DNA from 4 places in the Amphibacillus xylanus NBRC 15112 genome. Region 3 is predicted to be linked to each of the others. Evidence: riboswitches for the same ligand, from Rfam matches in the RefSeq annotation. Region 3 holds a riboswitch; each other region holds the start of a gene.
The links. Region 3 has a riboswitch for thiamine pyrophosphate ahead of thiW (energy coupling factor transporter S component ThiW). Riboswitches for the same ligand answer to the same signal wherever they lie in the genome.

Region 1: linked by a shared signal. The riboswitch ahead of thiT (energy-coupled thiamine transporter ThiT) and the one ahead of thiW (energy coupling factor transporter S component ThiW) in region 3 are both predicted to bind thiamine pyrophosphate.
Region 2: linked by a shared signal. The riboswitch ahead of thiD (bifunctional hydroxymethylpyrimidine kinase/phosphomethylpyrimidine kinase) and the one ahead of thiW (energy coupling factor transporter S component ThiW) in region 3 are both predicted to bind thiamine pyrophosphate.
Region 4: linked by a shared signal. The riboswitch ahead of tenA (thiaminase II) and the one ahead of thiW (energy coupling factor transporter S component ThiW) in region 3 are both predicted to bind thiamine pyrophosphate.

What each region holds. Positions count from the first base shown of each region.
Region 1 is NC_018704.1:2,103,878-2,111,771, reverse strand. Features, by position in the region: gene AXY_RS10205 (nuclease-related domain-containing protein) at 54-1,010, shown strand; gene AXY_RS10200 (zinc ribbon domain-containing protein) at 1,322-2,155, opposite strand; gene AXY_RS10195 (EAL domain-containing protein) at 2,227-2,952, opposite strand; gene AXY_RS10190 (YveK family protein) at 3,210-3,956, shown strand; gene AXY_RS10185 (CpsD/CapB family tyrosine-protein kinase) at 3,949-4,638, shown strand; TPP riboswitch at 5,009-5,116, shown strand; gene thiT (energy-coupled thiamine transporter ThiT) at 5,265-5,840, shown strand; gene AXY_RS10170 (tyrosine-protein phosphatase) at 6,216-6,983, shown strand; gene galU (UTP--glucose-1-phosphate uridylyltransferase GalU) at 7,083-7,894, shown strand, end outside.
Region 2 is NC_018704.1:304,732-312,625, reverse strand. Features, by position in the region: gene thiE (thiamine phosphate synthase) at 1-577, opposite strand, end outside; gene thiM (hydroxyethylthiazole kinase) at 581-1,381, opposite strand; gene thiD (bifunctional hydroxymethylpyrimidine kinase/phosphomethylpyrimidine kinase) at 1,381-2,205, opposite strand; TPP riboswitch at 2,290-2,393, opposite strand; gene lepB (signal peptidase I) at 2,456-2,965, opposite strand; gene AXY_RS01645 (flavodoxin) at 3,065-3,520, opposite strand; gene AXY_RS01640 (organic hydroperoxide resistance protein) at 3,649-4,068, opposite strand; gene pflA (pyruvate formate-lyase-activating protein) at 4,221-4,973, opposite strand; gene pflB (formate C-acetyltransferase) at 5,114-7,372, opposite strand; gene AXY_RS01625 (hypothetical protein) at 7,784-7,894, shown strand, end outside.
Region 3 is NC_018704.1:2,256,785-2,264,678, reverse strand. Features, by position in the region: gene helD (RNA polymerase recycling motor HelD) at 1-1,770, shown strand, start outside; gene zupT (zinc transporter ZupT) at 1,821-2,630, opposite strand; gene nagB (glucosamine-6-phosphate deaminase) at 3,414-4,142, opposite strand; gene nagA (N-acetylglucosamine-6-phosphate deacetylase) at 4,139-5,296, opposite strand; gene thiW (energy coupling factor transporter S component ThiW) at 5,821-6,306, opposite strand; TPP riboswitch at 6,378-6,490, opposite strand; gene AXY_RS10820 (hypothetical protein) at 6,538-6,837, opposite strand; gene AXY_RS10815 (hypothetical protein) at 6,938-7,780, shown strand.
Region 4 is NC_018704.1:498,478-506,371, forward strand. Features, by position in the region: gene AXY_RS02615 (FtsX-like permease family protein) at 1-78, shown strand, start outside; gene AXY_RS02620 (YxeA family protein) at 94-408, shown strand; partial or broken gene AXY_RS12475 (IS3 family transposase) at 804-2,177, opposite strand; TPP riboswitch at 2,229-2,327, shown strand; gene tenA (thiaminase II) at 2,431-3,117, shown strand; gene AXY_RS02640 (ABC transporter ATP-binding protein) at 3,182-3,949, shown strand; gene AXY_RS02645 (ABC transporter permease) at 3,949-4,698, shown strand; gene AXY_RS02650 (ABC transporter substrate-binding protein) at 4,688-5,710, shown strand; partial or broken gene AXY_RS12480 (IS3 family transposase) at 5,988-7,107, opposite strand; partial or broken gene AXY_RS13130 (IS3 family transposase) at 7,203-7,292, shown strand; gene AXY_RS02665 (hypothetical protein) at 7,350-7,643, opposite strand.

The sequences.
Region 1 (7,894 bases), 150 kb from region 3:
TTTAATTCCCACTACATTAATTTTTCTGGAAAAGTAAAAGGAGTGATTTATGAATGAAAATTGTTTTACCATTGTCAAAAACTGAATTACATCAACAATCGGAGATCTTGTTAAAGCGGTATCCTAGAAGAGATAAAATTTTAGATGAGCTACAGGATATTTACCGGAGAGAAGAAGCGGGATATCAAGGTGAAAAGCAGCTAGATTATTATTTAAACTTGTCTGATTTAGCAGGTGCGTATAGTTTGGCAGGATTAAGATTAAAAGGTGATAAACACTATTTTCAAATCGATCGAATGATTTTAACACAGTCAGTCTGCATCATTATTGAGTCTAAAAATCTTAAAGGTCAGTTATTATTAAACGAAGAAGATCAACTGATCCAGCAAACCTCAGATAGTCAAAAAATTTATGAAAATCCCTACACACAAGTAAAACTTCAAGCAAAACAACTCCGCCAGGTTTTGAATCAACTTGGCTATTCAGACTTACCTATTCATCCACTTGTTGTCTTCACAAATAAAAATGCAATATTAAATCTAGGAGGAACGCCAGATCTAATTGCGTTACACAGACTTACTTTCCGAATCGACGAAATCCTAAATTTTTATCAAAGAATTCAAAATCCAAAGATGATCCAAAATCTAGCTTATAGATTGTTGAGCAAACACACGGTGAGGAGGGAGAATATTCTTGAAAAATTTAATTTAAATATTTACTCAATCCGTACTGGAGTGTTGTGTTCCGATTGTGAACGGGGAAAGATGGTGCGTGTTCATGGTACGTGGATTTGTGAATTTTGTAAACAGCAGAATCAACAGGCACATATCTCAGCACTTAGTGATTATGCAAAAATAGTAAATCCCCTTATTACAAATAAGACAGCTCGATATTTTTTGGAGGTTGAATCGCGTTTTACAGTGTACCGAATATTTAAAGATTTAAATCTACCGATTAGTGGGAATAGAAATTCAACTCACTATGATTTATCAAAAATAATTCCGGTATAATGAGGTAATTATAACCAAATTGGGTGCGTTCGCACTCGAAAAAGTAATTTCGCACTATATCGTAGTGCGTTCGCACCCGAAATTGAAAATTCGCACCACATCATAGTGCGTTCGCACCCAAAAATAGAATTTCGCACCACCACTATATAATACTCCCACTCCCAGCCTCCAAGCAGTCAGAATTGGCATACGCCAATTCTCACATCATCCAAATCAAAAGGAAGGAACTGGCCCAAGCCAGTTCCAACACCCCTCCAAAAATAAAAAGTAGGTTCTGACCTGAGTCAGAACCTACTAAAGTCCAATAAAATTTACCACATCATCTGATTGATTAACTGTCCGATAAGTGCGTCACTGAATAATAGCAACACGATCGTCATGATTAAGAAATGAATAATAATCACGTAAGTAACATCTAATCCACCTGGTTTTTCTTTTGTATCTTTAATCGTAAAGATCGTTGCAATACTTGCTAAGAACATAGTTAAAAATACTAACGACATTAAAATAGTACTAAACAAGTATGCGTTGAAAATACTTACGACAAAAGATAATAAAGCGAGTCCAGCTGGAATAATCATAAACGTCATGAAACGTGTAAAGACTTGTAAGAAGTCAATTTTAGAATTCATTAGTCGTGCGACTGCAAACAGAACTGCTACCGTAATTGCAATAAATAAAATAAACAAGAAAAACGGAATAACAACAGTTCTAATGAAAGACGGACGTCCCCATCCAGCCATCAACATCGTACCTGATAGATAAACAGATAACGGAAGGAAAGCAGAAAAGATAATTAAAGTAATTAGTCCATTAATTAAATCAGCTTGCTTAGCACCAACTTCCTTACTTGCTTGATAAGGTGCCTTCAAACCATTAAGTAAGTAATTCCAAAAACTTTGGCCAATCTCTTTTGCCATTTCAATTGTTGGATCTGGCTCCATCGGACGCTTAGGTGGCTGAACGCTTTCCGCCCCAGCAGCACTAGTCGGATTTTCATCAGTCGCCTGCGTAGCAGTAGCTTCAACCTTCACCTCTGGCTCATTTTCAACTGGATTTTGCTTTAAATGATCAATTTGTTTTCCACAATTGATACAAAATTTTGCATCATCGTTATTGATTGTTTGGCATTTTCCACAGATCATCATTTATCACTCCTTTATGTATACTATATTTAAGTTTAAACGATATATTCTATAAGTCAAAGGAACAAACTTTACAAAAATGCACGCACTTCTTCAATTGCTTTTGGACGACCGAGAAAATAACCTTGCGCAACCTCAACACCTAATTGCATAGCAAAAAGATACTCCTGCCGCGTCTCCAATCCTTCTAACACAAGCTGGATCTGCTGATCCCTACAATAATCGCGAAATAGCTGAACTAGAGCTTTTTTCTTACTTGAAAGATGAAGCTGCGTACTAAACAAGCGATCAAGTTTTATATACTTAAACGGAAATTCAATGATAACATCAAAATTGGAATAACCCTTACCGACATCATCAAGTGCAAATTGGAAACCATAATCAACAAGATCATGAATCATATGAAAGGAATCGAGCAATTGATCCATCTGTTCTGACTCGGAAATTTCCAAAACGATTTGATCCGCTCGTAATTGATTGGTGTGTAAAGTGTGATAAATAAACGTAGAAAAATTAGGATTGATTAAAGTAGAAGGGAGCACATTAATAAATAAGACCGCATCACCATCAGAAAGACGAGAATCCCGAAAAGAGCGCATCACTAATTCAATCGATGCAGTATCGAGATCATACAAGCGCCCAGCCCGCTTAGCCGCCTCAAACGCTAACTCAGGATTTGGAAAATCAAACGGCCTCATTAGCGCTTCAAATCCAAGACACTGATGACTGTTTAAGTGATAGATGGGCTGAAAATTATGTGTAAAAAGTCTTTTTTCGATAAAATGATCGATCAACATATGAAAGCCCCCATAAAATGAATTCGCTTACAAACTCTATTATATCAAATATTACAAATAAGCCAATAAAGTGTTAATAAAAAAGAACAATTTTCCTAATATTCTGAAAAAATATTATACCAATTGCTAAAAGTAATGACGTAAAATCATTATATTAAATTAATTTACCAATTTTATAAAAAAATATGCTATAATGTTTTTTGTATATTTTTGTCCAATTCAGGACTACTCAACTAAACATTGGAGGATCAAACTAAATGGAGGAAACAATTACACTAAAAGAGATCGCTCAGATAATTAAAAAGAGACTAGGATTAATCATTGTCCTAACAATAGGATCAGCGATTATAAGCGGTATATTTACATACTTTTTTATCACACCAATTTATCGAGCTAATTCACAATTTCTTGTGAATCAAAATCAACCCAACGCAACAGTAGAATTAAATGAAATTCGAACAAACGTTGAATTAATCAATACCTATAGCGTAATTATCAGAAGTAACCGGATTCTTGATGAAGTGATTGATGAACTTCAATTGACAATCTCACCATCAGCACTTGCTGAAAAAATTTCCGTCACAAATGAGAATGGATCACAAGTGGTAACCGTCTCGGCTACAGATCCCGATCCAAAGATGGCAGTTGATCTTGCCAATGTGACCGTTGAAGTTTTCCAAGATCAAATAGACGAATTAATGAATGTTGATAACGTAAATATATTAAATCCTGCAGTTCTACCAGCAAACCCGACACCAGTGAGTCCAAATCTCACACTAAATATTGCTATCGCCTTTGTCTTAGGTGGTATGGTTGGTGTTGGTTTAGCATTCTTATTTGAATACTTAGATACAACTGTAAAAACAGAAACTGACGTTGAAAAAATTGTTGGTCTCCCTGTCATTGGTGTTGTGGCAAAAGTTCAAGAAACTGACCTCGTGCACATACAACAACATGCAAATAGACGTCAAGCTAGAGAAAGGGGAGTAACATATAATGGCTAAACATAAAAGACCAGTTAAACAAGCAGCTAGACATTTAATTACTAAACTGAATCCACGCTCACCAATCTCTGAGCAATTCCGTACGATTCGAACAAATTTACAGTTTACTGCGGTAGACGATACACTTGAAACGATGCTCGTGACATCAGCTAACCCGTCAGAAGGTAAATCACTTACGATTGCCAACCTAGCGATCGTTTTTGCCCAACAAGAAAAGAAGGTGCTTTTAGTTGACGCCGACATGCGTAAACCAACTGTTCACTATACATTTAGAATCGACAACCGCCGTGGTTTAAGTAGTTTACTCGTTGGTGAGTATGAGCTTAACGAAGCAGCAATTAAATCTGATGTCCCAAATCTAGACATTTTACCATCTGGTCCAATTCCGCCGAATCCATCAGAATTACTCGGCTCGAATAAGATGCGTCGCTTAATTGACGAGGCAAAAGACCAGTATGATCTAGTTATTTTTGATACACCACCTGTTCTTGCAGTAACAGATGCTCAGTTACTTGCCAACTTTGTTGATGGCTCACTACTCGTTATTCGTAGTAAGCAAACAGACCAGGAATCTGCGATTAAAGCAAAAGAACTGCTTGAACCAGCCAAAGCAAAATTACTTGGAGCCGTACTAAACGACGTCCAAACATCAAAAGATCAGTATTATTATTACGGAGAATAGAACTTGCGCGTTATTGCGCAAGTTTTTTTATGAAAAAATTCACGCTCCATTTTCCCGATAATCCCAATTCGGGTGCGAACGCACTCAATTCCCGGATTTCGCACTCCTTGATAGTGCGAACGCACCCAATCAAGAAAAATCGCACCACTTGATAGTGCGAACGCACCCAAATTCAAAATATCGCACATAAACAGTGTGCGAACGCACCCAATCAAGAAAATTCGCACCACACCATAGTGCGAACGCACCCAAATCAAAATTCTAACATCCTCAATCATCCGGTTCTATCTTATTCTCCTAAAATCATTCCTCTTGAATTCTGAATTTAAATCCTTTATACTAATACCTAGTAATAAAAAAGTAAATAGCACAAGCCTACAGGGGGAGCTGATTGAGTCGGCTGAGATTGAACACGCATTGTTCTGACCCTATGAACCTGTTAGATAATTCTAGCGTAGGGATGGTGGCTTTTTTGATGGTATTTTTGCATAAAGTAACAAGCAATGTGAGCGGGTTCCCCATCAGGAAGCATCCCCTTGGCACATTGCTTTTTTATTGTTAAAAAGATTGGAGGAATATTCCACAAATCCAATCAATAAAACCCAAAAATATAAGGGGGAAGAAGTATGCAATCTAAACGTACACTATTTTTCATTGAGGTGGCTATCTTTACAGCACTAGCACTTATTTTAGACATCATTCCATTTCTGTCATTTAAAATCTGGGCACAAGGTGGTTCAATCTCATTTGCGATGATCCCAGTCTTTATCGTTGCATTTCGTTGGGGCTTAAAAGGAGGCCTACTGTCTGGCTTACTTTTTGGGATTCTCCAAGTTGCAACAGGAACAGCATGGATTGGTCACCCGATACAGGGTATTCTCGACTATCCAATCGCATTTATGGTATTAGGATTTGCGGGACTACTCGCACCAGCTGTTCAAGCAGCATTAAAAAATAACAATACCAAACGATTCGTCGGCATGGTGACAGTTGGTGTATTAATTGGTATCACACTTAGATTTATCACACACTATGTTGCAGGAGTTGTCTTCTTTGAATCATTAATCGAAGGGATGAATATTTGGGTCTACTCACTCGTTTATAACAGCTCGTACCTCATCCCATCATTTGTAATAAATGTTGCTGCCGTAAGCTTTCTATTTAATAAACGCCCACACCTTGTAGCTGCGACAACAAAATAACCCAAATTCAAACTGGAACCTAGCTCACATATCCAGAAACAAATCCGTACATCGACATAAGATGTGCGGATTTTTTAGTCACAACCCAACAAATAGTTAAAAATGTGAATTTCTAGTGACAAATCCTCATTTTTCCCTATCACAAAAAACAATTTCCAAATCAAAACCTGAAAAATCACACAAAAACTGTCATATCAAGCGCTCCAATAGGACAAATGACCCAAAAATTAGATAAAATCACAGTTAATATAAGCTAATATGCCTAAAAATTTTGCTGAAATTATGGAAAAGAGTCACAAAATTGGTTCCATTCTATGAAAAAAACTGTTATAATATTATTGCTGTACAAAAATTACAGATGAGGAGGTTGTCAATATGATAGATATACATTGTCATATACTACCCGGTGTAGACGACGGAGCAAAACATCTAGAAGACAGCGTAGCCATGGCAAGACTAGCCGTCGCAGAAGGCATTCATACGATAATAGCAACCCCACATCATAAAAATGGGCGTTACAATAATCCGAAAAAATCAGTACTTTCCGATTTAACTAGATTAAATGATCGAATCCAACAAGAGGAGATCCCATTGACAATTTTGCCTGGGCAAGAAGTAAGAGTTCATGGTGAACTGATTGAAGGTTACGAAGCCGACGAAATTCTAACCTTAAACGGAGCAAGTCGCTATATTTTTATTGAGCTACCAACAGAACATATTCCACGATATACAGAACAGCTGTTATTTGACATTCAGATGAAGGACTTAATCCCAATCATCGTTCACCCAGAAAGAAACACAGTCTTACGGGAACAACCAGGACAGCTCTACCACTTCGTTAGAAACGGTGCATTAACACAAATTACTGCCGCAAGCCTAGTAGGCAAATTCGGTACAAAAATAAAAAAATTCACACATGAATTAATTGAACATAATTTAACACACTTTATCGCATCAGACGCACATAACACGAAGTCAAGAGGCTTCTATATGCGTGAAGCAAACCAAATAATCACAGAACAATACGGGCAGCACACTCTATTCACATTTATGGACAACGCCCAACAGATCGTCGATAATAAGATGGTCTACATTGATGAGCCAATAATGATTAAACGGAAGAAATTCCTCGGTCTATTTTAAGGGAAAAACTCACCATTCCCAAATGGTGGGTTAATATAACTCAAATGGCTAATCAATTTGGCACATACTAATAGATCAATAAAAAGGAGCATGTTTCATATGGCGAAAGTAAAAAAAGCAATTATCCCAGCAGCCGGTCTAGGGACTCGGTTTTTACCAGTGACAAAGGCGATGCCGAAAGAAATGTTACCAATTGTTGATAAACCGACAATTCAATACATCGTCGAGGAAGCAGTTGCTTCGGGCATCGAAGATATTATTATCGTAACCGGAAAAGGTAAACGTGCGATTGAGGATCACTTTGATTTCGCACCAGAGCTTGAGCAAAATCTAAAGGCTAAAAACAAACTAGATTTGTTACATAAAGTTGAGCAATCTACAAATTTAGCGGATATTCACTATATTCGTCAAAAAGAACCAAAAGGTCTTGGACATGCAGTTTGGTGTGCTCGTAAATTTATCGGTGATGAGCCATTTGCGGTGCTACTCGGTGATGATATTGTTGAAAGTGACGTACCATGCTTAAAACAATTGATTAATCAATTTGAAGATAAACAATCATCAGTGATTGGTGTTCAACAAGTGCCAGAAGCATTAACTGAACGCTACGGAATCGTAGATCCAGGTGCAAAGGTGAATGGTCGACTCTATGAAGTGGATCATTTTGTTGAGAAGCCACCACTAGGTACTGCACCATCAAATCTAGCGATTATGGGACGCTACGTGTTTACACCTGAAATTTTCCGATTCTTAGAGCGTCATCAAATCGGTGCAGGTGGAGAAATTCAATTAACAGACGCAATCCAAATGTTAAATGAAATTCAGAAAGTATACGCCTATGACTTCCAAGGACGTCGCTACGATGTAGGGGAACAACTCGGTTTCATTGAAACGACGATTGAATTCGCACT
Region 2 (7,894 bases), 620 kb from region 3:
AAATAACAGCAACACCATCTGCACCTGCTTTTCTAACAGAAACTACATCAGTCAGCTCAATTCCACCAATCGCAACAATCGGAATATCTGAAACAGCATTTCTAATCTTTTGAATGCCTGATAAACTAATTGGCGCTTTAGCATCTGATTTTGTCATCGTTGGAAAAATTGGTCCTACTCCAATATAATCTACTCCTAAACGTGCCGCTTCAATCGCTTCTTCTACAGATGTAGTCGATAAGCCAATTTTCATCGTTTCAGGTGCTATTTCTCTAATCTGATTAACCGGTATATCATCCTGTCCAACATGAATGCCATCTGCATTGAGATTAATAGCTAGTTCAAGATCATCATTGACAAAAAACGGAACGCGATATTGGTGACAGAGCTTTTGCATTTGTCTTGCTAAATCATATTTTTCAGACCCCGATTTAGCGCTAAAACCTTTCTCTCGAAATTGAAAACAACTGATCCCACCCTTTAATGCTTCTTCTAAGATGAAAAGCGGATCTTTATCCTTCACATTCTGGCTACCTAAAATAAAATAGACAGCTAATGATTCTCGATTAAATACCACGTACTATTCACCTACTTTCTCTAAGCAAAGTCGATCTATAATATCAGCTTCAGTAATACTAGATAGAGCATCTAATAATTCAATTTGAAACTGTCCTGGGAAAGATGTCTTTTCTGCTGCCTTCTCTGCCGCAATTGTAAAATAACTAACTGCAGCTACTACTGCTAAAATACACGATTCGCTAACCGCCAAGAAAGCACCTGCAATTGATGACAGTAAGCATCCCGCACCCGTTACTTTTGTTAATAATTCTGATCCATTGGATACTTGATAAAGAATTTCTTGATTAGCAATATAATCAACTTTCCCTGTCATTAAAATTGGAACATTAAGCTTCTGAGTTGATTGCTTAATAATAGATGGCCCATCTAAAACTTCCGAAGCATCGACACCTCTAGCTGTTGCTCTAAGACCAGCTAAATGACTTATCTCTGCTGCATTTCCTCGAATAAGTGATAAATTAATCTCTGACATAATTCGTTGAGCTGCATGGCTACGAAATGTCGTGACACCTACACCAACTGGGTCAAACACAACTGGAATGCCTTTTTTATTTGCAGCATGACCCGCTACGATCATCGATTCCAATATTTCCGTTGTTAATGTCCCAATATTTAATACGAGCGCATCTGCATGTGCAACGATCTCTTTTACTTCATTTTTTTCATGTGCCATAATCGGCAATGCGCCAAGTGCGTATAATCCATTCGCAGTAAAATTCATTACGACTTGATTTGTGATATTATGGATCAATGGTCGCTCTTGCTTGATTTGTTCAACAAGTTTAATGATTGATTGTTTCATTATTTCTCACCACGCTCATTCGGCAAGCCCTGTAAACGATAACCCCAGTGGTTCGTCGGTCCGTTACCTTTCCCTAATTCTAATGAATACTTAATGGCATCGGTTATATAAGCCTTCCCTTGCTCGACCGCTTCAAAAATTGATTTTCCTTTGGCAAGTTCTGCAGTTATTACAGCAGAGAACGTGCAGCCCGTTCCATGTGTATGAACCGTATGAAATCGCTCTGAACTTAGATGATACAACTGATTACCATCATAAAAAACATCTATTGCCTCACCATCAAGATGGCCTCCTTTAACGACAACAGTTTTAGCTCCAAGTTCAGCGACAATTTCAATAGCTGCTCTTTCCATTTCTTCGATCGTGCGAATTGACCTTCCAACTAATATCTCTGCTTCTGACAAATTTGGTGTAGCCACTGTAGCTAATGGAACTAACTGTTCTTTTATAATAGTCTGTGAGATCTCTTCCATTAATACATCACCACTTGTTGCAACCATTACAGGATCTAAGCAGTATGGGATTTCAGGATATTCTCGTAAATAATGCGAAATTAATTCCATCATTTCAATTGTCGCGATCATTCCTGTTTTAATCGCATTTGGTTTTATATCAGAAAAAACTGACTCTAGCTGTTGATTAATGAAATCAAGTGGCAGATGGTGAATATCTAGAACCCCTAAAGTATTTTGCGCTACTGCAGATGTTAAAACGCTCATGCCATAAACTTCCCGCTCCTGAAATGTTTTTAAATCCGCTTGAATCCCGGCACCACCAGTTGGATCTGTACCCGCTATTGTTAGAGCTATTTTTACATTAGACATTGCATTTCCCCCTTAAAATTTTTAATAAAAAAACCACCCCTAACATAGGAGCGGTTTACATTATTAATAAATAATCCAAATAATATAAGAAATGCTCCACTTTCCTACGTAGGTACTAACCTAATCAGGTTCAAAGGGACCAAAGAAAAATCTTTATCTCAGCGTCATACGCGCCCCTAGTGGAAAAAAACATATTTAATTTTTGTATCTTCATCTAAACACAAACTAATTTTTTATGCAAAAATCTTGATTATGGTTTAACGATACCGATTGAATCTAACGGCCAGATTCTAAAAACAACTTCGCCAATAATTGAATCTTCATCAATCACACCAAATGCTCTGCTGTCATAGCTAAATTTACGATTATCACCCATCACAAAATAAGTTCCATCTGGTATTTCTGTTGATTTAAAATATTTAACTAATATTTCTTCTGAGTTCATGTCTGTTAAATAGTCTTCATCGTAGGCAACATCATTAATATATAAGCGATCATCAATAATCTCAATTTCATCACCTGGAAGTCCGATGACACGTTTAACATAATTATCTACGCCATTCGGTGCGACGAATGCAATCTCATCAAATCGATCAATCTCACTCAGTTTACTAATAATAATTCGGTCACCGTCATAAAGGTTCGGTTGCATAGAATCTCCTTTTACAACTGATGGCGTCATAACAAACGTTCTTACTAGCACTACAATCACTAATGCAATTACTATTGCGTATAACCACGACATGATTTCTTTTAACATTTATAACAACCTCATTTTCTCTCGCTATAACAACAATTATATACCTTTTTTTAGTAAAATCCAATAAAGTTAATCTAACTAAACAAATATTAGCATAACCTACTTCGTGTTGTTGACTTGTTTTACGAATTCCTCAACGAATTGATCAATCTTTTCATCATCTTCAGGTTCTGGAGCTAGCTCAATTTTAAGTAATGGATCGATAACTTCTGCCCCAATCGCTCTGAACTGTTCAGCCATTTTTTCAATTGCAGCACCATAAAATTCATAATATGAATCACATGAACCGAATAGACCGACGACTTTGCCCGTTAGATCTTCATCTGCTAAATCTTCATAGAAATCTTCTAGTTCAAATGGCAAGTCAGCGTCACCCCAAGTATATGTTCCAAATAAAATCGCATCATAATTCTTTAAATCAAGTGCCATTATATCGTCAAACTCAACGTGAAATTTCTTCACAGATAAATTAAATGCTTCTACTTTATCTTTAAGGATATGAGCAATTTCTTCTGTATTACCAGTCATGCTCGTATATACCAATACTACTTCCATTATAGTCACTCCTATATATATATATATAAATATAAATGAACATTATCATAGTTAAGATTCATTATACCTATAGTTTAACAAAAAAATTCGATGAAGCCTATTTCTTCATCGAATCTTTTAAAAAGCGATTAAAGTGCTTTTACATTTAAGTTGACATTAATGTTGTTTCGCGTTGCTTTCGAGTACGGACAGAAATTATGAGCTAGTTCAGCCAAATGCTCAGCTTCCTCTTGTGATACACCTTTTATATGAACATTTAAAATAACACCTATTTTAAATCCTTTATCATCACTATCCTGCATTAAACTAACTTCTGCAGTTATCTCAGATTCAATCTCTTTCTTCTGTCTAGATGCCATTAAGTTTAGCGCTCCATCATAACAAGCTGCATAGCCTGCAGCAAATAACTGTTCAGGGTTTGAGCCTTTTTCATCACTGCCACCTGCTGGATCAACCAGCTTTAAATCTATTATTCCATCATCTGATTTAACATGACCCTCCCTGCCGCCTTTCGCTGTAGCTTTAGAAGTGAACATAACTTTACTCACTTATAATCCTCTCCTCATTGTGTTTTTAATACTTAATTTAGTATTCCTTAATTTCACAACTGCTAAACATAAAAAATAAAGATACAAAAAGAACACCTAGTTTGAGAGCTATTAACCATCTCATTTCAGTGTTCAATTTGTTTAATATATATTTAGTTTAATGGAATAGTTTTTCTGCGATTTAAGATGTCTTCGGCATTTTTAACTCGATCTTCAGTTGGTGGTTTAACTCCTTGTAATGGATAGTCTAATCCTAGCTCTGACCATTTGTAAACACCGAGTTCATGATATGGTAAAACATCGATTTTCTGAACGTTAGACAGTGTCGCAATAAAGTCGGATAAGCGTTGTAGAAGCTGATCATCGTCACTTCCACCTGGTACCAATACGTGGCGAACCCAGATTGGTACTTGCTTTTCATCTAAATAGCGTGCCATATCCAAAATGTGACTATTAGATACACCTGTCAACTTCTTATGCTTCTCGTCATCAATTTGCTTAAGGTCATATAATATTAAATCTGTTACTTCTAATAATGCATCAAGTGTTTTCATAAATCTTGGTGAACGACTAAAGCAACCACCTGATGTGTCAATACACGTATGAATACCAAGTTTCTTAAGCTCCGTAAATAGTTCTAGCAGAAACTCCGCTTGGAGAAGTGGTTCACCACCACTTACTGTTACTCCCCCATTAGATGATTCAAAGTATGGTTGGAAATCCTTAATGTCTTCTATAATTTCTGCAACAGTCATTTCCTTACCACCTGACATCTTCCATGTATCTGGATTATGACAGAACTGACAACGCAGTAAGCATCCTTGTGTAAATATTACATAACGTAACCCTGGTCCATCTACAGTACCTAATGTTTCAATTGAGTGAATCCGGCCTTTAACTGTCATGTTGTGCCCTCCCTAACTAAAAAATAAACTCGATATTATGGCGCAATTAATCTGATGATACTTATACGATCGGCCATAATAAATATTATTCGATCGTATAAGTATGGGAGAAGATGAATCTTCTCCCAATATTTTAATTCTTATAGACTTTCGTGGAAAGTACGGTTAATAACATCAATTTGTTGTTCTCTAGTCAACTTAATGAAGTTAACAGCGTAACCTGATACACGGATTGTTAATTGAGGATATTCCTCTGGACGCTCCATTGCATCTAATAATGTTTCGCGGTCAAACACGTTAACGTTCAAGTGGTGACCTTTCTTCTTAGCATAACCATCTAACATTGCTGCTAGGTTAGCTTTCTGACTTTCTAGGTCTTTACCTAATGCTTTAGGAACGATTGAGAATGTATTAGAAATACCATCTAAAGCATAGTCATAAGGCATTTTAGCAACAGAGTTTAATGATGCTAATGAACCGTTAGTGTCACGGCCGTGTAATGGGTTAGCTCCTGGAGCAAATGGCTCACCAGCTTTACGTCCATCAGGCGTGTTACCAGTTTTCTTACCATACACAACGTTTGAAGTAATTGTAAGGATTGATTGTGTATGAACTGAATTACGGTATGTCTTATGTTGTTTAATCTTATTCATAAATGATTTAACTAAGTCAACACCAATTTGGTCAACGCGGTCGTCGTTATTACCGTATTTCGGATAATCTCCTTCAATCTCGTAATCAACAACGATACCATTTTCGTCACGGATTGTACGAACTTTTGCATGTTTAATGGCACTTAGTGAGTCAACAACAACAGATAATCCTGCAATACCGCAAGCCATTGTTCTTAATACTTCACGATCGTGTAATGCCATTTCAATTCTTTCATAGCTATATTTATCATGCATGTAGTGAATGATATTAAGTGCATTTACATAAACACCTGATAACCAATCTAACATAACATCATATTTCTTCATTACTTCATCATAATCTAGATACTCTGAAGTAATTGGTGCATAAGTTGGTCCAACTTGTGCTTTTGAAACTTCGTCAACACCACCGTTAATAGCATATAGTAATGCTTTAGCTAAGTTAACACGTGCACCAAAGAACTGCATTTGCTTACCAATACGCATTGCTGACACACAGCATGCAATACCATAGTCATCACCATAGTGTGTACGCATAATGTCATCATTTTCGTACTGGATCGCACTTGTCTTAATTGACATTTCTGCACAATAGTTCTTGAAGTTTGTTGGTAACTTAGTTGACCATAGTACCGTTAAGTTTGGCTCAGGCGCAGGTCCTAAGTTATCTAGTGTGTGCAAGAAACGGAATGAGTTTTTAGTAACTAGTGGGCGACCATCCTCAGCAATACCTGCGATAGACTCAGTTACCCAAGTTGGGTCTCCACTAAATAATTCATTATATTCAGGTGTTCTAGCGAATTTCACAAGACGTAACTTCATAACGAAGTGATCTACTAATTCTTGTGCTTCTTCTTCAGTTAATACACCATTTTGTAGGTCTCGTTCAATATAAATGTCTAGGAATGTTGATGTACGACCAAGACTCATTGCCGCACCATTTTGCTCTTTAATTGCTGCTAGGTAACCAAGGTATAACCATTGGAATGCCTCTTGAGCATTTTTTGCAGGCTTAGAAATATCGAAGCCGTAAATTTCACCTAATTTTTTCAATTCTTGTAGTGCACGGATTTGTTCCATGTGCTCTTCACGGTCACGGATTACATCATCTGACATAACACCGTTACCACCGATAATTGCTAAGTCAGCTTTTTTCGCTTCGATTAATTTATCAACACCATAAAGTGCAACTCGACGGTAATCACCAATAATACGTCCACGTCCATAAGCATCAGGTAAACCTGTTACGACACCTGCGCGACGTGCTGCACGAATTTCTGGAGTATATGCATCGAAAACACCTTGGTTATGTGTCTTACGATATTCTGTAAAGATTTTCTCTACTTCTTCATCTAACTTATAACCATATGATTCAGCTGCAGTAGTTGCCATTCTAATACCACCAAATGGTTGTAAAGAACGTTTGAATGGTACGTCAGTTTGGAAACCGACAACTTTTTCTTTCTCTTTATCCAAGTAACCTGCATCATGAGAGATGATTGTTGAAACGATCTTTGTATCTAGATCATAAACACCACCTCGCTCACGCTCTTCTTTAGTTAATTCCATTACTTGGTCCCATAATTCTTTTGTTGCTTGTGTTGGTCCCGCCAAGAATTCATCTGTTCCTTCGTATAAAGTAAAGTTTTTCATTATAAAGTCACGAACATCAATTTCGTTTTGCCAATTACCTTCACGGAAACCTTCCCAAGGATTGTTTTTTGTAACTTCATCTGCTACTTTCATTTCCGCTACCTCCTCAAATATAATTCAACAATTAATATCTTAATTTAAGTATATACCACTTAGTTTATAAAATGAAGTGAAATAGAGCATCTTTTTAAACTGTTATAGTAAATGTTCATAATTTGTTCAAAATTTGTTCAAAATCGTTTTCTTCCTTTTCGCCTTACTAATTATCTGAAAATTTGTTGGTTTAATAGCGTTTTTAGGGCCTTCTTCTTTTACTGAGATATTAAATTTCATCACATTCAACACGCTGTATTAGTCTGTTGCATTGGGTAACTACCGAAAAACTATAACAGAAATCAACCAATCTACCATTTAGTATCCCGCTTTCGTATAGATTATTTTCTAATGTGAAATCTGTCACAAAGTGTTCACAATTTACTTATTTTGTAAGCGCATTCAGGTGGTATGATAAAAATAGCAAGAGGAAAGGGGGATAAAATGATATTCACAGAGTGGAAAGATTTTAAAACAGACTCAGAATATTACACTAAAAAAAGTTTTGAAGAAGAAATTAAT
Region 3 (7,894 bases):
TTATTACAAAGTGTGCTAGGTAAATTCTCTAGTTCAAAAATGGGGAACATCGTTGCGACTATTCAAAGAGAACAAAATAAAATTATTCGTAATGAAAAAAGCAAGATGTTAGTTGTCCAAGGAGTTGCAGGAAGTGGGAAGACTTCAGCAGCCTTACAACGAGTTGCCTATTTGCTATATCGCTATCGTGAAACGCTAACAGCTGATCAAATGATCTTATTTTCTCCTAACCCACTGTTTAACAGTTATGTATCAAGAGTATTACCTGATTTAGGGGAAGAGAACATTAAGCAAATGACTTTTTACCATTATGTTGAACAACAATTAGGTAGCCGATTTACAATCGAGTCTCCATTTGAACAAATTGAAGTTGTTTTCTCTGAATCAGAATCTGATTCATGGTCAAGATTATCTGGTATGCGTTATAAATCTAGTGAATATTTCTTAAATCGAGTTGATGCATATCTAGCTGATTTAATGAAAGAAGGATTACAGTTTAGAAATATTCGCTTTCGAGACCAATTTATCTTTACTAAAGAGCAATTGGCTGAAACTTTCTATCAATTTCCAGAGCATGTTTCAATTCAATTACGTTTAGAGAAGCTAGCAGAGCTGATTTTAAAGAGATTAAACCAGTTAGAGCGAAAATGGATTAAAGCCGATTGGGTTGAAGATGAAGTTGAATTATTAGATAAAGCTGATTTACAAGAAATTTTCACAAAAGTAGAAAATGAAGTCCAGGAAAATAGAGAAGGTTATCATGAAGCAGATGCTGAATCCTATTACTTAAAACAAAAAGTAGTCCGTCGTAGATTAGCGCCATTGCGACGTAAAATTAAGCAGCTTGCCTTTGTAAATACGAAGCGGACATATATGAAATTATTTGATCAAGTCGAGCCAGGAGAAGGTATAACCGAAAAAGAATGGCTAGAATTAGCTAAGTTTACACAAGAAAATTTACAGTCTAACAATTTAACGTGGGAAGATGCGACACCATTCCTCTATTTTGAGAAGATGATTGTCGGGTTTGAGGAGAATCGGGCAATTAAGCATATTATTATAGACGAAGCTCAAGATTATTCTACGTTCCAGCTACGTTATTTAACCTATATCTATCCTAACAGTCGAATGACGTTACTAGGAGATGTTAATCAAACGATTTATTATCATAGTTTGACTAATAATATTTTAACAGAAGATGCAATTGAGAATACAGAGCGCGTCACATTAATGAGAAGCTATCGCTCGACTCGACCAATTGTTGAATTTACGAGATCATTTATTGAAGATGGGGATAAAATAGAACCATTTAACCGAGAAGGAAGTAAACCAACAGTATATGAACTTGATAATCAAACAATTGCAGAGTATAAACTATACGATTGTATTGATAACTATCTAAATCGTAAATATCCGCATATCGCAGTCATTACAAAAACGATGGACGAAGCGAGAGAGCTAGCCCAATTATTGAAGAAATCGTATGATCAAGTACAACTGATTGATCAAGAAACGCATACATTCAAAACAGGCATTCATGTTATCCCTGTTTATTTAGCAAAAGGCATTGAATTTGATGGCGTGATTGTTTATGACGCATCGACAAATCAATATTTAAATGAACTTGAGCGTTACTTACTATATACTGCTTGTACTAGAGCGATGCACGATTTAACGCTAATTGCTATTGGTGGTATCTCGAGATTTATTACAGAAGTACCTACTTCGTTGTATTCTTTCTATCGTGTTCATGAAATTATCACAGAGTAAAAATAAAAGCCTTTGCCACTCACATTTTGAGTGACAAAGGCTTATTTACATTACAACATTAACAACAAACTAATCGCCATAACAGCCATACCTGAAATCACACCGTAAATTGATCTATGTGTTTCATCATAACGTTTTGCTGCAGGAATTAACTCATCTAAAGAGATAAAGACCATAATTCCAGCCACTCCTGCAAAGATAATACCGAATAGTGTATCTGTTAAAAATGGCATTAATAAAAGATATGCAATAATTGCTCCAGCTGGTTCAGCTACACCTGATAAAAATGATAATTTAAATGCTTTACGCTTACTACCGGTTGCGTAATAAATCGGAACGGATACAGCAATCCCTTCAGGAATATTATGAATCGCAACGGCAATTGCAATTGGAATACCTAGGGCAGGGTCTTGCAATGTAGCAGTAAATGTAGCAATCCCTTCAGGGAAGTTATGAATTGCAATTGCTAAAGCAGTGAATGTTCCCATTTTTAATAAACTCTTATCTTTCAGTGTTGAGGGCTTTTTATCCATATCCTCAACTTTCTTCACTTCATGTGGGTTTCCTTCCTGTGGAATCAATTGATCAATTAGACCAATAACAAGCATACCTCCAAAGAAACTAATCACCGTTACCCATGAACCTTTAACTATACCAAGCTCACCAACTAAAGAATCCTTAGCTTTAAAAAAGATTTCAACCATAGAAACATAAATCATCACACCCGCTGAAAATCCTAGTGCAAATGAAAGAAATTTAGTATTAGTAGTTTTTGTAAAGAATGCGAGTATACTTCCGATCCCAGTAGCTAAACCGGCAAATAAAGTTAAACCAAATGCAAGCCATATGTTACCATCCATTTTCAAAATCCCTTCTTCTCTTTTTATTAATTTCAGATTATTTATTTCCTAAATACTTTATGATTATTAATCTAAGTGAGTCAATTTCATAATACAAAAATCTAGTTAAGAACACGAACGATTACAAATAAAAATACAATATCACACGTAAATAAAGAAGCCTAATCAAGTGATTGGAACGGCAGGCGGCGACTCCAGCGGGAACAATCGTGTCCGAAGATCCAGTGATAAAAGCTTGGAAAGCTTTTATCAATTAGCTGAGTTTAACGAAGGCAAGCTAAAACCGTCACGTCGTGTGACGACGCTTGCATGACCTACATCCTGTAGGCCCGAAAGCGTCCGCCTAGAGTGGAAATCACCGCGTCATCTGTAACCCAATTGTTCGTGTTTTATAGCCAATTAAGTCATTATGAAATTCATTCGATTATTAATAAGTATCTTAATATTATAAAAAAACAATACAAAAGATGTGACTAACCTAAAAAGTTTGCCTAACGCAACTTTTTCGCCTAAGACCATTTTAATATGAAAAAATGCAAATTTCAACTGTTTTCATAAAAATTTATTTGTTAGTTAAATCCTTTGTCCTGTGAATAGGGGATTGGATTAATTCAACTGGAAACACAATTAGATCAATTGATTTAACAGACCAAACGTCAGTAGAGAAAATGATTGAACAGGATGAGCTTGTCTATTTATTTAAACTCATAATTGAAGAATCGAAACATAAATAAAAAAACCAACAATGCGTAGATTATCAATCAAAGCATTGTTGGTTGTAATTTATTTTAGCAATGAAGCAGCTGCTTGATCTATTACAATTGTTACTTGAGGGTGATGATGTAAAATTGATGCAGGGAAGTTTTCAGTTACTTCACCTTCAATTAATTGCTTAACAGCTTGAGCTTTATTTTCTCCTGAAGCAAGTAAAATAATTTCTTTACTTTCCATGATTGTTTTAATCCCCATCGTAATTGCTTGTGTGGGTACATCCTCTTTATTGTCAAAGAATCGTGAATTAGCCTCAATAGTTTCTTCAACTAAATCAGTAATCTGGGTCCGGCTCTCAAACGAAGTACCTGGCTCATTGAAAGCGATGTGTCCATTTACACCTAGACCGAGAATCTGTAAGTCAATTGCACCAACCTCTTTAATTGCGGCTTCATAATCCTTACATTCTTTTTCTAAATCATCAGCTACACCGTTTGGTAAATGTACATTATTCGGATCAATATCAATATGGTTAAACAATTTTTCATTCATAAAATAGCGATAACTATTTGGATCATCACTATCCAGTCCAATGTATTCATCTAAATTAAATGTCGTGACATTCTTAAAAGAAACCTCTTCGTTTTTATAGGCGTCAATTAAGTATTGATATAGTCCTTCAGGCGTAGAACCTGTTGCTAGACCTAAAATAGGCTTACTTAATTCATTAACTTTCTGAACGACCTGTTTTCCAGCCCATTCACTCATTTCTTGATAGTCACTTACTTTTACAATCTTCATTGGCTCACTCCTTGATATACAATTTTCCCTTTTTTAAAGGTTAGCTTTAAATCAAGATCATTATCTACTAGTAATAAATCTGCATCTTTTCCGACTGCAATTGAGCCTTTTTCATGAAAAACACCTGCTTGCTTTGCCGGATTAATTGATGCCATTAAAATAATATCATGAATAGTGACCTCAGGTATAGCAAAAAATTGCTTTGCACCATCAATCATTTTTAAGACACTTCCTGCGAGTACACCGTTAGCTAAAACAGCACGATCTTCATTCACTTGAACAGGCTGGCCTCCTAATTCATAAATTCCTGGATGAAGTCCTTTCGCACGCATTGAGTCAGTGATTAAGATTAATCGATTAGGTCCAATATTTTGATAAATTAATGCTAGCATAGCTGGATCAACGTGAATCCCATCTGCAATAATTTCAGCGTACACATCTTCAAGTAAGAATGTACCTCCAACAACCCCAATATCTCGGTGATGAATCCCATTCATTGCATTACATAGATGCGTCACTTGATTTACTCCATTTGCAACAGCCTGTTTCATTGCTGAAAAATTCATAGCAGTGTGACCGGCGGATACATTGATATTTTCTGCTCTTAGAGCTGAAGTAAATTGAAAATCTTGATCATGCTCTGGTGCGATTGTTACTGTTTTGATTGTTCGGTTTGCTACTTGTTGCCAATGGTTAAATAATTCTAAATCTGGTTTGATAATATATTCTAACGGTTGTGCGCCAGCTTTTGATTTTTCTACAAATGGTCCTTCAAGATGAATTCCAATCATTTCAGCACCATTGTCGATATTGTTATAATGAGCAAGATTTTCTAAAGCATGCTCAATATTTTCTTTTGACTGTGTAATCGTTGTGGCAAGGAAGCTTGTCGTTCCCTCAGTAACAAGGAACTTAGCAATTGTTTCAATCGACTCAGGTGTTTGATCCATTACATCAGCCCCGTTTGCACCGTGAATATGCGTATCAATAAAACCAGGGATAAGATTTAAATAATTCGCTTCAATCATCTCAATATCTTTGGGCAAATCTTGTGGTAACTCACGGTAAATCTGTGCTATCTTACCTCGATCAATAAGAAGATGTCCGTTCACTACTTCCTGTTCGGTATATATTTGTGCGTTTTTTATTAGCATATTGTTCACCTACTTAGAATAGTCTTACCCTTTTATTATGACATTCAATGCGTGAAAATTAAAATATAAATTAAAAAAGTGGCTTGGACATAACTAGTCTCACTGAGTAAAAAATAGTTCTATTTACGATTTTTTTGTAAATAGAACTATTTTTATTTTTGTGATTGTTTTGGTTGATTGGATTTTTAGCGTAATTGGCAGTGCATTTTCTTAAGTTCACTGCCAATTACGCTAATCAGAGTTCATTGTTTTCTTATTTAACGAGCGCCTATCGAGTGATTTAAACGGCGGATGGCGACTCCTGCGGGAAAAGATCGAGTCAGAAAACCCTTATTGCGACACGGTAGTGGAGCAATAAAAGTTGACGCCGATCCCGCGGAGAGCGTCCACCCAGAGTGAGAATCACAAAGTGACACCTTTAATTTATATTAGAGATGATCATCCTATTAAATGATGATGGTAAAAAAGGAATCCATTTGATTAACTGAATTCCTTTTTCATCTTAGCTGAGTTTTGTCCCAGCCTCAATGGTGACGTTTAAAATATGCTAATAATTTTGGTGCAACTAATGCCGCAATGATAGCACCTAAAACACTACTTACCAAAAACCCAGGTACAAAAGCGAAAACACCAACAGTCTGCCCCATAACGAGACGTGCAATTGGAATAGAAAGGAGTGAACCGATCATTCCAGTCCCAACTACTTCACCGATGACGGCTGAACTTATTTGCTTACGATAGCGATAGAAGAGACCAGCTAGTAAAGCACCAATCATACCGCCAGGAAAAGCAAGTAATGTACCAAGCCCCAAAGCATTACGTACAAGACCTATGCCAAAAGCAATTATGACTGTCGGAACAGGTCCTAAAATGATGGCACTAATGACATTAATCGCATGTTGTACAGGGTACGCTTGCGCAATCCCAGTTGGAAACCAGAGAAAGCTTGCCCCGACGACGCCAATTGCAATAAAGGCAGCAATTAGCGTCAATTGATTTGTTTTTTTCATAAAAAATAGTCCTCCTTTTGTTGTTGCATTGACTAAAAGCTGTCAGTTGCAGCGAAAGAAGAACCTGATAGGTTAAAGAAGTGCTACTTCCCTCCGCTAGTACGAACTAGATCAGGTTCAAAAGGGTTAGAAAGATTGAATTCTTTCCTCTCAGCCGATCCCATCGGCACCCCTAGTAGTCAAAGCTATTGAATTGGTTTCATCATAATATAGATCAGATCAAATGACAAGTTAGTTAGGCACCCAATTATCTCTAATATCAAAATTACTAATCACATTAAATGTATCAGTATCAGGATCAAACTCTAATGCAATTAATTCGCCAAAGTCCGCAGAATAATAATCTGTACTCACGATCGCAATGATATTCTCACTTAATTGTGCGACTTCATAAGAACTATTAGGGACGTAACTTTCTTGTGCAGGTTCAGTAGTTACGGAAATTGGTTCTTTAAAGACTAATAATAATAAAATAAACACTAACAATATAGCATTGATTGTTAATAAAAGAGGGGTAATCTTTATCTTCATCTTTTTATTCCTCACTTTACATTTTTTTGTAAATTATCATTTACACGGAAGTTATTATGGTATATTATATATAATATACCATAATAAAGGAGAGGTGCAAATGTCTTTTAAAAAAGTGTTTTTGGGTTTCTTGTTATCAGTAATCTTTTTGTGTGGTTTAATTGTAATTGATAGCAATGTCTATGCCTATGAGGATTTGGAGAGTTATTACAATTCAAAACTTTTAAGTTATGGTTTGTCAGAAGCGGAAATTAATCTAATGGATATTGGTTTGAAAGAAATACTCATAGCTGACTTTGGTGAGGACATAGAAAATAATCCAGATAGAAAGCTAAATTATTATCCAGGGGAAATCAAAGAGTATATTATTGACCCGGATGGAAATCTAGTAGAACTTCCGGCTATATATAATACTTCACCTAACTATGTCTCACCGTTTAATGTAATTCCAACATCTGACCTAAAGCTTCAGTTTTCTACAGCAAACAATGGACAGAAAGTTCAACGGATAATTGCTCTTTTCGAATGGACGAAAAAGGAAACAGCACCCAGAGAGTTTGTAGGATTTACTAAAGAATCAAACTTAGATATAGTTCCCAACTCTTATGAAGCAAGAATTATGACTAGACAACAAACATACAATACTTGGCAATATTACGGAAATGCAGGTGGTAGACCATATGAGATTGATGCTAATAATGGTGCTACATGGCGGTGGAGTGGAAATGCGGCATACTACAAAGGACACGTTAGTTATAAAGTAGACACAAAAAACAAAAGGACGGGTATTTTCCAAATGCAGTACGCTTCAGATCCTGGTGGTTCTAATACTAGTGTAAATGTTTCGTTAGGCCCTCTTTCGATCAATCATACTTTATCAAATAATAAAGCTATGCTGAAAGCCCCTCATCGTGCTACAGTAGTATTTAGAGTAGGGCCTTAAGTAGTAAATTAAATAATACCTTTTTGATTATAATAAAAATAATCCACCATTCTCTTTATTAATACGGTGGATTATTTTTATGTGTCCAGTTGAATGTGATCTGTAGGGTGAGAG
Region 4 (7,894 bases), 810 kb from region 3:
GCGTATATTGTCATCTATCTTACGTTTGCCGTGTTTACTATTCAATATTACAAAAGCATTGTCACAAATGCTCTATAGAAAGGAAGAAAAGTTATGAAAAAGTTCTTAATATCCTGTATTGTTGTAGTCGTTGTTTTTGGAAGCCTATATTTCTTCTTTCGCGAGCCATTCGATCGTTTTAATCCATTGCTTGAACAAGAATATGTCTATATTGAGATTCAAAATGAACCTGCAGATGATAACGGAAGATATAAATATAAGGAGGAGGGTGTCACTGAAAAAGGAGAGACTAAACAAGTGGTATTTACGACCAGTACTAGACTTGAGGAAGGTACACTCTTGAAAGTACTCGCCAAAGGTGCATACACACAAGAATATAAATTTATAAATGAGATTGAAATGCCATAAAACCCAAGTTAATAGTCTTCGTAAATGGTACAAATGGTGGATATGTTCCCGCATACGACTATTTCATTAAAAAACGCAAATACATCAATTCTATCAACTCGTCCCACATCGAGTTGGTTGCATTGATGTCAAGAGTGGACGGATAAGAAGAGTTGAAGTGTTGATAGAATAAGGTTTATATGGTTTCACCTATGTTTATTTTATATGAATAAACAGGTGGAATCCTTTTTGTTATTGGAGTGAGAAGTGCTAAAAATAGGGGTTGAGTTGATGGAATAGATTTCCAATTGGAGAGTTGACAGAATAAATGAAATTCTATTTAAAAAAACTGAAAGCAGTAACTTGAACTGAACCCTATTTTCTAGACAGTTTAATAAAAAGGGATATAGTTGCTCTTATGCTGCGATTAGATGACTTCGGTAGGTTGCCGGGGTCATCTTATTTAATGTCCATTGCTTTCTTGTATGGTTGTAATGATTCATATACTCTACGACTAACGTATGTAATTCAGCTAAGTTTTCAGCTTCCTTATAATCCACTTCATCTTCAAAATGACCAAAGAACGACTCCATTGGCGCATTGTCAAGGCAGTTTCCTCGGCGTGACATCGACTGTTTTAGCTCCAATTCTTTTATAAGTTACTGAATTGCTGGAGGCGTATAATGAAACCCTTGATCGGAATGAATCGTTGCTTCCAGATGAAGATTACCATCTAGATGCATATTTAATTGTTCAAGTGTCTCATACACAATCGACATTTTAAGTGTTGTTGATAGTGCATAGGCGACGATTTCTCTTGTAGCGACATTTTTTACGCAAGATAAATAAGCTGTTTGACCACCTCGATATTGTAAGTATGTCATATCGGTTAAGAATACTTTCCCTGGCTCATCTTGGTTAAACTCGCGATTTAAATGATTTGGTATACGGCGGTGTGACGCTGTTGCTTTTGCTATATGGCGATAAGGATTCACACGACGTACTTTTGCGTATAAGTTGAATTTACGCATTAAACGAAGAATCTTTTTATGATTCATGGGTTGGTCTAATACATCAACTAACGCCATATAAAATCCTCGATAACCAATTTTCTCTTTCGCTTTATCATAAATCGATTTCAGTAATAAATAATCTTGATAATCTGATTCTTCACGAAGTGCATCATTTTTCTGCATTTTGAAGCCATTTATAATAGCCGCTTGGACTGATATTCGCGACTTGGCATAAATAGCGTGTCATATTTTTTAGTTGATACAGACGAATTGTTTCATTGATTGCTTGGTATTTTTCTCTTGGTGTTAGAACTGTCTCTTCTTCGCCTCCCTTTCCATTTCGTCGAGCTTTTTTAGAAGTGTTAACTCAGCTTCTAAAAGTCGAATACGTGCTTCAGCCTTCTCTAATTTTTTGTAAGCTGATAGTTTTTCAGCACGCGGACGACCTGTGTTGCCTTTCCCACGACGCCCTTCTAGAAAACCTTGTTCACCAAATGTTTTATAGGTAGACCTCCAACGGTTCAATGCACTCTGAGCTCTCTTTAATCCAATGATTTCTAAATCAAATCCAGCTACTCTAAAGATTTGAACTGGGCCTTTTCCTGCTAAATTTTCCTGAACAGCCTTAAATTTAAACTCAGCTGTATATTGAATTGAGCGATCTGAAACAGATGCCACATTTGGATTCGTTTCAATTTGTCTGTGTTGATGTTCATTTTTAGAGGAAATAGACGAATCATTGATGAATAACCGTGATTTTGATCGCTTAAAAAACATAGACACTTGACAATACCTTTACTTTATGGTTGTCTATGAGTAACTGAATAAATGAATCACTAGGGGAGCAATATTGCTGAGAAAGACATGTCTTGACCCTTTGAACCTGATCTAGGTCATACTAGCGTAGGGAAGTGATGGCGGACAAAACAACTATCTTAATTTTTGTTGTGTATTGTAAACCATTCCTTACGCTTGTAGGAATGGTTTTTTTGGTTCATTATTCAAATAATAAAATAGGGAGAGAATATACATGCAATTTACGGATCGTTTATTTGAGAAAGTAAAGCCCGTTTGGGACAGTTATTTAGAGCACCCTTTCGTTAAAGGGATTGGAGAAGGTACGTTAGACAAAGGAAAGTTTATTCATTATATGAAGCAAGACTATGTTTATTTAATCGAGTATTCACGTGTTTTTGCTATAGGTGCTACGAAAGCAAACGATTTGAAAACGATGACAATTTTCGCTAATTTGCTACACGGTACAATGAACTTTGAAATGGATTTACACCGTGAATATGCTGAGAAATTTGGTATTTCTAATGAAGCATTAGAAGCAACGAAACCCTCATCAACGATGACAGCTTATACAAGTTATATGATTAGCCAAGCACAACTCGGTGGAGTTGAAAACGCAGTCGCAGCAGTCCTTGCGTGTGCTTGGAGTTACAACTGGATCGGAAAGGAATTAGCTAAGTGGCCAGATGCATTAGATCATGAATTGTATGGCAACTGGGTAAAAATGTACTCATCAGAAGGCTTTACGAAAATTGCTGATGATTGTATCCATTTAATCAATGAAATTGCTAAAGGTAAGCCCGAACATGAGTTAGATAAATTAGAAGACATATTTATTAAAACGAGCTACTTTGAGTATATGTTTTGGGATATGGCAGAAAATATTTCGATGTGGCCAGTATCAAAATTAGCTAACGTTTAATTGATAAACGATTGATGCGGAGAAGACTTCAATACATCTCCGCCTTCATGTAAGGAGTAAATATATGTCTCAAGAAAATAAAACTGCAATTAAATTTGACGAAGTATCTTTTCAATATGGACGAGGACACGATGAAAGACCTATTTTAAATAAACTGACTTTTTCGATTCCAAAAGGAGAGTTCGTCAGCATCGTTGGAGCTAGTGGTTCAGGAAAGTCCACCATTTTCCGATTAATCGTCGGTCTTGAACAACCTAATGAGGGCGATATTTACTTAAATGGACGTATTGAACAATCTCGATTTGGAAAAGTCGGCTATATGCCACAACAAGATTTGCTAATGCCTTGGAGAACTATTAGACAAAATGCCCAGCTCGTTCCTGAAATTAAAAGGAAACGTGACGATAAACAAGTGCAGATACTTCTAAAAGAGTTTGGACTAGAAGGATACGAAGACAAATACCCCCACGAATTATCTGGTGGTATGAAACAGCGGGTTTCATTTTTGCGGGCAACTTTATCTGGATCTGATATTCTTTTACTCGATGAGCCATTTTCCGCCCTAGATGCAATGACAAAGATGTATATGCAAGAATGGTTATTAGAACAATGGGAAAAACAACAGTCGACCATCTTATTCATTACACACGATATATCCGAAGCGTTGTTTTTATCAGATCGAGTCTATATCGTAAAAGAAACCCCGATTACTTCATTACACTCGATTGAAGTTCCATTAAATAGACCACGCACTAGGAATGATTTAGATAAAAGAGAAGTCATATTATTAAAAAATCAACTAATCGAACAGTTCAGAACGAGGATGTCATGATGCGAAATTATATCAGTTCATTCATATTTATATTGATATTGCTAACGATCTGGGAAATCGGTGCACGAATGGTGGATAAAAGTTTCATCTTACCTACACCTACAGATATTGTATGGACCTTGTGGGAACTGAAAGAAGTATTATTGTTACATCACCTGCCTATTACATTAAGCGTCATTGCAATCGGACTATCTATTTCAATTGTATTAGGTATTAGTTTAGCAATTAGTATGAATCTATTTAAAAGTTTAGAAAAAATGTTTTATCCAATTTTAATAACGTCTCAGACGATTCCGATCATTGCACTTGCTCCAATTTTCGTCTTATGGTTTGGCTATTCGATTTGGAGTAAAGTAGTCGTCACAATTATTATTACCTTTTTCCCGATTACAGTCAGCACTTTCGATGGCTTTCGTTCAACGAATTATCAATTAAAAGAATTATTACAATCCATGGGAGCTAATAAAAGACAAATCTTTTTTAAACTTGAAGTACCTTCTGCTTTACCTTCATTTTTCTCAGGTATGAAAGTTGCCGTACCGATGAGTGTGATTGGAGCTGCTATTGGTGAATGGCTAGGAGCTCAAGCAGGGTTAGGTTATTTTAGCCGTCGAATGATGGCTCAATTTGATGGAGCCGGTGTATTTGCTCCGATTGTCATCTTATCATTAATAGGTATGCTGTTATTTGCTATTGTCGTTTTTTTAGAAAAAATTTTTATGAAATGGAGGGTTTATGATGAGAAGTAAAGTGATGCTATTTTCCCTTATGTTAATAACAATATTGATGCTCGTTGCTTGCACTGAAGATGAAACAGAGAGCAAGGATGCTAGAGAGTCAACAACAAATGATGAAAAAGAAACCGTCTCGATTATGTTAGATTGGTATCCAAATGCTGTACATAGTTATTTATATGTAGCCCAGGAAAAAGGATATTTTGAGGAAGAAAATATCGTTGTTACATTTCAATTCCCAGCGAATCCGACAGATCCATTAACCTTGGCCGCTTCTGGAAAAGTAACGATGGGCCTTTATTATCAGCCAGATGTTATAATGGCGAAGGCGAATGAAGATATTCCAATTAAAGCTGTTGCGGCAGTCGTTCGTGAACCATTAAACCACGTCGTATATCGAGAAGATAATCCAATTCATTCACCAAAAGAATTAGTCGATAAAAAAGTTGGTTACCCTGGTATTCCAATTAATGAAGCGTTAGTCAAAACGATCGTTGAACATGATGGTGGGAACTATGATGAGCTTGAAATGATTAACGTTGAATTCGAATTAGGTTCTTCTTTAATCTCTGAACAAGTCGACGCCGTTAGTGGAATGTTCGTCAACCATGAAGTGCCTTTATTGCGTAGTCAAGGATACGAGGTTGATTATATAAACCCAGTAGATTACGGAGTGCCTAGTTACTATGAAGTTGTAGCGGTAACGAGTGACGAAACGTGGGAAAATAATCAAGAAACAATCAAAGCCTTTTGGCGGGCTGCTCGTAAAGGATTTGACGATATGATAGATAATCCAGAAGAAGCTTTAGATATTTTATTAAGCAACCAAGATAAGGCAAATTTCCCTCTGGATAAAGAGGTCGAAACTGAAAGTATGAACATTTTACTCCCAAAAATGAAATCCGAAGCAGGTTTTGCTAACCAAGAAAAGGAATCGTGGGAGGTAACAGCAAAATGGCTAAAAGAATATGGATTAATTGATGAGGTACCAAATATTGATGACCTTATTATTTCAATTGAACCATAACTTAGTTTTTAATGAGTTTGGTATGTCAACACTAAACTGAACAAATTTTATAAGGTGTATTGATCTGTTTTACCGCGCACGATTAGTGTTCTTCATGAAAATAGTAATTTTATTTTATCACTTGACTCGGAGCCTCTGCGGGCATGATTTCGATAGCCTTGTCAGCCAATCTAAACAAACAACGCTGGCTATGGCGTAAAAGGCTATCACAGCCCGCCTCTCCAAGTAAAGTGGTGCTTGTCATATTAGTTTGCTTGTAACTGTGCTTGGTTTCTGTTGGTGTTAAATAATCTAGTGAACCATGGATGCGAATATTGTTAAACCAATTGACGTAATCAAATAATTCTAATTCTAGCTCTTCTTGACTTGTAAATATTCGTCCATTCACGAATTCTGTTTTGATCGTCTTAAATGTTGCTTCAGCTACTGCGTTGTCATAGGGAGAACCTTTATCACTTAATGATCGTTCAATGCCAAATGCTTCTAAGGCTTGGTCAATTAACTGGTTATTAAACTCACTCCCACGATCTGTGTGAAATAATTGAAGGTGATTTAGATTGTATTTAACCGAAGCGAACGCTTTTTGAACTAGAGCTAAATCTTTTTCGTGGATCAGAACTTTGACCTATGATTTCTCGATTAAATAGATCGACTAACACGCAAATATAATGCCAATTATTCTGTGTCCGCACATATGTTAAATCACTGACAACAACTTTTAACTCTGTATCTTGAGTGAATTCATGGTTCAACTTATTTCCGATTTCAGATTCATTTACTTATGATTTATTAGGTTTAAACTGTGCTACCGTGTATTTAGAGACAAGTCCCTGCGCTTTTATAATTCTACCAATTCGGCGGCGTGAAACTTTAGAGCCTAGCTTTTATAGTTCTTTTTTAATTTTTCTTTGACCGTAAATGTCGCGACTATCTTTAAAGATTTTAACAATTAATTCGGATAATTCATCGTCTTGATTATCACGTATTTTAGCTTCATAATAGTAGGTGCTTTGTGGAATTTGTAGGACGTCACACATTGTACCTGCGGTTACTCGGTACATAAAAAGACTGCTGATATCGAGTATTTGTATTTGTTATTTCGAATCACATTTACGCATCAATCTATTATCAGCGCGGCTTGCTTTAACATATCATTTTCCATCGCAAGTCTTTGGTTTTCTTTACGAAGACGAATCAGCTCTTCCTGTTCAGATGTTCGATTATCTTTTTTTTCAAAAGATCCACTTGTTTTGTGCTGGCGAACCCATTTATCGAACGTCGAAGGCATTAATTCGTATTCTTTTATCATTTCAGCTCGTGGTTTTTTCTGACAAATAAAGTTGGATAACTTGTTGTTTAAATTCTTTTGTAAATGATCTTCTTGGTCTTCTGGTCATTCTAGACACTCCTCCGACTTTTATTGTATTAAGTTTAGATGACCTTAACGAATCTGTCCAACTAAGTGTAACCTATCCATACACTAGTCGTAGAGTATATGAATCATTACAATCATACAAGAAAGTAATGGACATTAAATAAGATGACCCCGGCAACCTACCGAAGTCATCTAATCGCAGCATAAGAGCAACTTATCGCTTTTTATTAAACTGTCTACAAAATAGGGTTCAGTTCAGCGAAACTAAGTAATTATTTTTTTATTTTTTAGTTCTAAAAATATAGGTGCTATATTTAGTAAAATGCAAACAACTGTTAGAATCCATAACGTCTTTTCCATAGTAGGTACAACATCTAATAAAGCCGACCAATCTTCACCTTTTACCCAATTGGATATAAGGCTATGTTCTGCACAGAGTGTCAATGCCGTAAATGATAACCCCATTGCCATAGCAAGTCTATAGTCTTTTCCTACTTTATACATATAAAGATTTATAAAAGTTGCTACTATAGCAATAAGCCCTAATATTAACCACATATCTATGCCTCCATTATATTTTTGTTTTAATTGAATATTTATCTGCTGATATGCAACTAGCAGTAGTTAGATATAAGTATAGCATATTATTTACAATCTTGAATTGTAATATTAAGTGAGATACCAAAAAAAGACATGTCATGATATACTCATCTATAACCTACCAAAGTTAAGGAGGGTGTATCTGACATGTCCTACACCCATCTTACTAAAACAGAACTGGTATTCATAGAGGAATAGCAGTCTTTCAG